Regions from separate parts of the Specibacter sp. NPDC078709 genome, predicted to be linked through region 3. Evidence: predicted binding sites of a transcription regulator. Region 3 holds the regulator's gene; each other region holds the start of a gene.
What was found. The regulator HrcA, encoded in region 3, represses chaperone genes, less so after heat shock. The targets are predictions, from matches to a motif close to TTNGCACTCGNNNNNNNCGAGTGCNAA.
Positions count from the first base shown of each region.

Region 1: a site for HrcA is predicted at 852-878, ahead of groL (chaperonin GroEL). Genes of this name have one in related genera too.
Region 2: a site for HrcA is predicted at 1,483-1,509, ahead of groES (co-chaperone GroES). Genes of this name have one in related genera too.

Region 1 is NZ_JBFBLU010000001.1:734,701-736,968, reverse strand. Features, by position in the region: gene AB0P14_RS03195 (DUF3263 domain-containing protein) at 1-47, shown strand, start outside; gene AB0P14_RS03190 (LytR C-terminal domain-containing protein) at 135-737, shown strand; gene groL (chaperonin GroEL) at 1,041-2,268, shown strand, end outside.
Region 2 is NZ_JBFBLU010000007.1:234,374-236,641, reverse strand. Features, by position in the region: gene groL (chaperonin GroEL) at 1-914, opposite strand, end outside; gene groES (co-chaperone GroES) at 1,018-1,314, opposite strand; gene AB0P14_RS14315 (ABC transporter ATP-binding protein) at 1,692-2,268, shown strand, end outside.
Region 3 is NZ_JBFBLU010000003.1:131,367-133,634, forward strand. Features, by position in the region: gene dnaJ (molecular chaperone DnaJ) at 1-442, opposite strand, end outside; gene hrcA (heat-inducible transcriptional repressor HrcA) at 476-1,489, opposite strand; gene AB0P14_RS07210 (DUF3097 domain-containing protein) at 1,789-2,268, shown strand, end outside.

The sequences.
Region 1 (2,268 bases), on a different contig from region 3:
GTACGTCGCGGCAACAGGCCCGGTCCGCACGCCGGCTCGGGAATTGATCCACGGTTTCGCCAACGTAGCCATTCGCCGCCGCGCCTACTACCGCCGTACCAACAGGACCGTACCCACAAGGATGACACTGCACAATGAGTAATTACCCGCGGGATGAATTCGACGCTATCGAGGAGAACTCGGCGCGCCACGGCGTCCACCGTGCTTCGATTGCACCCCAGCGGCGCTCACTGATGCCGTTGATGGTTGTGGGCATCGTTGCACTGTGTGTAGGGCTGCTGGCCTTTTTCATCATGCCGAAGATGCTCAATAACAACATCACGCAGCCGCCGGCCACCGTGAGTGAGACCGCTACCGCGCCGCCGAGCACCACCTCAGCTCCTCCCACGACGCCAGCACCCTCCACGACTCCTGTGGAGACTCCGACGCCGACCCCTTCCCCGTCGCCGAGCCCCGACTCCGTCGTGGACAAGAGCATTCCTGTGGCTATCTACAACGCCACCGGTATACCGGGTCTGGCCGCAAGTTATGCAGGGCGGGTTCAGGTGGACGGTTGGACGGTATCGACAGCCGCCAACTGGAATGGTCAGGCTCAGGCTGCTTCGGTCATCATGTATAGCGGCATTGAGCAGAAGGCAAACGCAGAGGCGCTCAGTGCATTGCTGGGCATCCCTGCCCTGGCGGAGGCGCCGGAGTTTGGCGTGCCCCTCGCCATAATTTTGGGTCCGGGCGCCTAAACGTCGCACGCAGTGCTGGCAGTGTGGGGTTCGAAGTTGCTGCTTAGACGTTCGCCGCAAGCTCATAGTGACGCTCCCGCTTGCACTCTGGGGTGTCGAGTGCTAATTATTGAGTTAGCACTCTGAGGTGGTGACTGCTAGTTTCTAGCTGTTTTGTCGCTGTCAGGGTATTGAACTTTCCTCACTGGGCGAGGGTTTGCCGCTGTTGTAACTAGATCAACAGAGACTGATCCGTCCGTCGCGGGCGCCTTGCGAGGAGATAAGAATCGTAAAAATGACTGTCCCGAAAGGACTGAAGCCTCCATGGCCAAGCTCATTGCATTTGATGAAGAGGCACGCCGCGGTCTTGAGCGTGGGTTGAACATCCTCGCCGACGCTGTCAAGGTAACCTTGGGCCCGCGCGGTCGCAACGTTGTTCTCGAAAAGAAGTGGGGCGCCCCCACGATCACCAACGATGGTGTATCCATCGCCAAGGAAATTGAACTTGACGATCCCTATGAGAAGATCGGCGCTGAGCTGGTCAAGGAAGTCGCCAAGAAGACTGACGACATCGCTGGCGACGGCACCACCACAGCCACCGTTCTGGCTCAGGCTCTGGTCAAGGAAGGCCTGCGCAACGTAGCTGCCGGAGCCGACCCGCTGTCCCTCAAGCGCGGCATCGAGAAGGCTGTTGCAGCCGTCATCGAGCAGCTGCTCGCTTCCGCCAAGGAAATCGAGACCAAGGAAGAGATCGCCGCTACCGCGTCCATCTCCGCCGGCGATCCCGAGATCGGTGCCCTCATTGCTGAAGCCTTGGATAAGGTCGGCAAGGAAGGCGTCATCACCGTCGAGGAGTCCAACACCTTCGGCTTGGAGCTTGAACTCACCGAAGGCATGCGCTTCGACAAGGGTTACATCTCCGCTTACTTCGTAACCGACACCGAGCGTCAGGAAACGGTCCTCGAAGACCCGTACATCCTGATCGTGAACTCCAAGATCTCCAGCGTCAAGGACCTTGTTGCAGTTCTGGAAAAGGTCATGGCTTCAAACAAGCCGCTGCTGATCATCGCCGAAGACATCGAAGGCGAAGCACTGGCAACACTGATCGTGAACAAGATCCGTGGCCTGTTCAAGTCCGTCGCCGTCAAGGCACCGGGCTTCGGCGACCGCCGCAAGGCTCAGCTCTCCGACATCGCCATCCTCACCGGTGGCCAGGTCATCGCTGAAGAAGTAGGCCTCAAGCTGGAAAACACCACACTTGACCTGCTGGGTAAGGCTCGCAAGGTTGTTGTGACCAAGGACGAGACCACCATTGTTGATGGAGCCGGCGACGCCGAGGCCATCGCAGGTCGCGTTGCTCAGATCCGTGCCGAAATCGAAAACTCCGATTCCGACTACGACCGCGAGAAGCTGCAGGAACGCCTGGCCAAGCTGGCCGGCGGCGTTGCAGTCATCAAGGCTGGTGCGGCAACCGAAGTTGAGCTCAAGGAACGCAAGCACCGCATTGAAGATGCAGTGCGTAACGCCAAGGCTGCTGTCGAAGAAGGCATCG
Region 2 (2,268 bases), on a different contig from region 3:
GACAGGCCAATCTCCGGGGAGACAACCTGTGCGCCGGTCAGGATTGCAATGTCCTGCAGCATGGCCTTGCGGCGGTCACCGAAGCCCGGTGCCTTGACAGCTACAACGTTCAACGTACCGCGCAGGCGGTTGACGATCAGCGTGGACAGAGCCTCGCCGTCGACGTCTTCGGCAATGATGAACAGCGGCTTGTTGGCAGCAAGTGCCTTTTCCAGCAGCGGCAGGAATTCCTGCAGGTTGGAGATCTTGCCCTGGTTGATCAGAACCAGTGCGTCTTCCATGACTGCTTCCTGGCGTTCTGCGTCGGTGACGAAGTACGGGGACAGGTAGCCCTTGTCGAACTGCATGCCCTCGGTGAGGACCAGTTCGGTGGAGGTGGTGGAGGACTCTTCAATGGTGATGACACCATCCTTGCCGACCTTATCGAACGCCTCGGCGAGCAGGTCGCCGATTTCCTGGCTCTGAGCGGAGATGGCTGCAACTTCTGCAACCTGTCCACCCTCAACCGGGCGAGCGTTCTCCAGCAGGCGCTTGGCAATGGCTTCAACCGAAACCTGGATGCCGCGCTTGAGCTCGCTGGGAGCCGCACCTGCGGCTACGTTGCGCAGGCCTTCCTTGACCAGTGCCTGTGCCAAAACGGTGGCCGTGGTGGTGCCGTCGCCGGCAACATCGTTGGTCTTCGTGGCAACTTCCTTGGCCAGCTGTGCGCCAAGGTTTTCGTAGGGGTCTTCCAACTCAACTTCGCGAGCGATCGTCACGCCGTCGTTGGTGATGGTGGGGGCACCCCACTTCTTATCGAGCACAACGTTGCGACCGCGCGGGCCCAACGTTACTTTGACGGTGTCCGCCAACTTGTCGATGCCGGCCTCGAGGGCCTTGCGTGCATCGTCATTAAACTGAAGCTGCTTTGCCATGCGTTATGTCCTTTCACGCAAAGACCCCGCGCCGGTGACTGATCTCGACAGGCTCGATCACCGATCCGGCACGGGGCTTTACAAAAGTGGTTGACGAAGGTCGTTACTTAACGACGATTGCCAGTACGTCGCGGGCAGAGAGAACCAACAGTTCCTCGCCACCGGTCTTGACTTCGGTGCCACCGTACTTGGAGTAGATGACTACGTCGCCAACAGCAACGTCGATCGGGACACGGTTGCCGTTGTCGTCAACGCGGCCGGGGCCCACTGCCACTACTTCGCCCTCCTGGGGCTTTTCCTTGGCAGTGTCCGGGATAACCAGACCGGAAGCGGTAGTCAGCTCTGCTTCGAGCTGGCGAACAACAATACGATCCTCAAGAGGCTTAATAGAGACCGACACTCGGACCTCTCCTTCACACGTAAATTTTTTGGATGCTTGGCAATCTTCTCGCCCATGTTGTGTGGAGCCCAACCGTCGTCGCGGTGCCGGTGATGCTCCCATGGCCAAAAAGATAAGCAAGTTGGCACCCTCAGGGTGAGAGTGCTAACTCTGACTCTAGGGAACTGATTAGCACTCGGTCAAGGCGAGTGCCAGTTTCACGCTTAAAAGTACGACGACGGCGGGCCGGGTTTCGCTCACGGCGCACCTTTGTGTCTGCCCTGGTGGGCGGCGCACTGCACCTGATGCTGACATGGCTGGGTTGACCGCCTAAAACTTCATCTTCCGTGCCCTGAAACGTTGTTGTCGCAAACGCAGCACAGTGCAAAGATGCAGCCATGACCTTAAGCCCTGTTCAAGTGCGTGACCTGAAGAAAAGCTATGGCGCTTTCACAGCCGTGGATGGCATCAGCTTCGATATCCACGAAGGTGAAACGTTTGCACTTCTTGGCCCCAACGGGGCAGGGAAGAGCACCACCATTGAGATTCTGGAAGGATACCGGGATAGGAGCAGCGGCGATGTTCAGGTGCTGGGCGTTGATCCCCAACGAGGAGGCCTGGACTGGAAAGCCCACTTGGGGATCGTGCTGCAGTCTACGGGTGAAAGCGGCAACGTCACCGTGCTTGAACAACTGAATCACTTCGCCGCGTACTACCCTCATCCGCGGAAGGTGGCCGATGTTATTGAGGCTGTGGGGCTGGGCAGCAAAGCCAAAACGCGGATCAGCAAGCTCTCAGGCGGGCAGCGTCGGCGCGTGGATGTGGCGTTGGGAATTATTGGCCGGCCAAAGCTTTTGTTCCTGGATGAGCCCACCACTGGCTTTGACCCGGAGGCCCGGCGCCAATTCTGGGACCTGATCAATCAGCTGAAAAGCGAAGGAACCACCATCTTGCTGACCACGCACTATCTCGACG
Region 3 (2,268 bases):
AGGTGGGGCAGGTGATGGCGGTGTCGATTTCGAGCTTTTTGTTCACACCAAAGACGGCCTCGCGCAGTTCTACGCGCACCGTGATGAGGGCGTCCTGGCCTCGCCGCATGCGTGATGCGGGACCGCGTCCCCCGCCACCACCGCCGGCACCACCGAAGAAGGTCTCAAAGATGTCCTGGAAGGCGAAGCCTTCGCCGCCAAAGCCGCCGCCTCCGCCGCCAACATCGTTGCCGTTTTCATTGCCCGTGGTGTCGTAGACACGGCGCTTCTGCGGGTCCGAGAGCACCTCATAGGCGTGCGTGACGGCCTTGAAGCGGTCCTGAGCATCCGGGGCGTCGTTGACGTCCGGGTGCAACTTGCGGGCAAGCTTGCGGTAGGCCTTCTTAATTTCCTCGGCCGTTGCGTCGCGGGCGACGCCCAATGCATCGTAATGGTTACTCAAAGTGTTGCTCTCTTTTGTTGAATCGGTGGCCGCTTAGCCGGCCAAAATTCTCGATAAGTACTGGGCCACGGCGCGAACGCTGGCCATCGTGTTGGGGTAGTCCATCCGGGTTGGGCCGACCACTCCGAGCTTGGCGTTTTCGCCAGGCACATAGCTGGTGGCCACCACAGAAGCTTCCGCCAGTGAATCGTGAGGGTTTTCACGGCCAATCACCACAGCCATGCCCAACGAGTCCTGAGCCATTGCTTCCAGCAGCCGCAGCAGTACGACCTGCTCCTCTAGAGCGTCCAAGACGGGGCCAATGCTCAAGGGGAAATCATTGTTGGACCGGGCAAGGTTGGCCGTCCCTGCCATGACAATGCGGTCTTCTCGGGCGCTGTGCGCCAAAATCGCCAGACCTTGGGCCAGCCGTGCAGCCGCAGCCTGCTCAGCTACTGGAACCTCGAGCGGAATCCTGACCACCGCAGCAGGAAGTTGGGCCACAGTCAGTCCGTTCAGACTAGCCATGAAGAGTCTCCGCAACCCGGCGAGAATGTCCTCATCTACGGCGCCACCTAGGTCAATCACGTTCTGTTCCACTTTGCCCGAGGCGAGGATCAGCACCACCAGCACCTGGTGAGCCGCTAATGAAACGAATTCGATGTGCCGTACCGTGGCTGCTGTGGTGCGCGGGTACTGAACCACAGCCACCTGGTTGGTCAGCTGTGCCAGTGTCCGTACGGTGCGTTCCAAAACGTCGTCAAGATCGGTGGGACCGTCCAACAGTACCGAAATGGCGCGCCGCTCGGCTGCTGAAAGTGGCTTGACCGAAGCCAGCTGATCGACGAAGAGCCGGTAGCCCTTATCCGTGGGAATGCGCCCGGAACTGGTGTGCGGAGCGGTAATCAGCCCCTCTTCCTCCAGCGCGGCCATGTCATTGCGGATGGTGGCACTGGAGACGCCCAGGTGATGCCGTTCCACCAAAGCCTTGGAGCCGACAGGTTCACGTGAATGCACATAATCTTCAACAATAGCCCGCAGAACTTCCAATTTCCGTGGTTCACTCATGCTCGGCACCTCCCTTCAGCCTTCTCACCGTAACTTTGCCCAAACTTCACCGCATCAGCTTTCCACCGGGCACGCCCAGTGGCTCTTGATAACTAACTTTTAGCACTCTACCCAACCAAGTGCTAAGTCTAATACTTTTTCAGACCACCCACCCATGGCTTATCCACACCCCGCGCGCACACGCCATGCCCCTATACGGCTAGTGCCACGAGGGCGGGCACAGCACGCGATAGCATGGCTTTTCACCCTGTAGCGTTCGCCATGAGCGTTGCCTTGAGCGTCAAAAGTCAGGTTTCTCCATGCATTTCAATGACGTACCTCACCACCAGTGGGGCCCCCTGGACCTCAGCGCCCCGCCAGAACGGGTGTTGCGCAAGGTGGAGGCCCGTTCGGGTCTCGTCGTGGAAGACGTGCAAACAGGCTGGGTGGGAGCTGTGGTGCGGCTGGAGAAATCCGGGGGCATGCACATTGTGGAACTCGCCGATCGACGCGAGAAGATCCGCGCCTTCCCACTCGGTTTCGGCTTCCTGCTGGAAGGCGAACCCATTGAACTCATCGCCCCCACAGCCGCTGGCGCACCCAAGCAGGTCTTGCGTACCGCTTCAGGTTCCGTCAAGGTCACCGGGGACCGTGCCAAGGTTGCCAAAGCCAGCCGGATCTGGGTCGAGGGCAAGCACGACGCCGAACTCGTCGAGAAAGTCTGGGGAGACGATCTGCGGGTGGAAGGAATCGTTGTAGAACCGCTGCGAGGCATTGACGACCTTGCCGCCGCCGTGGCC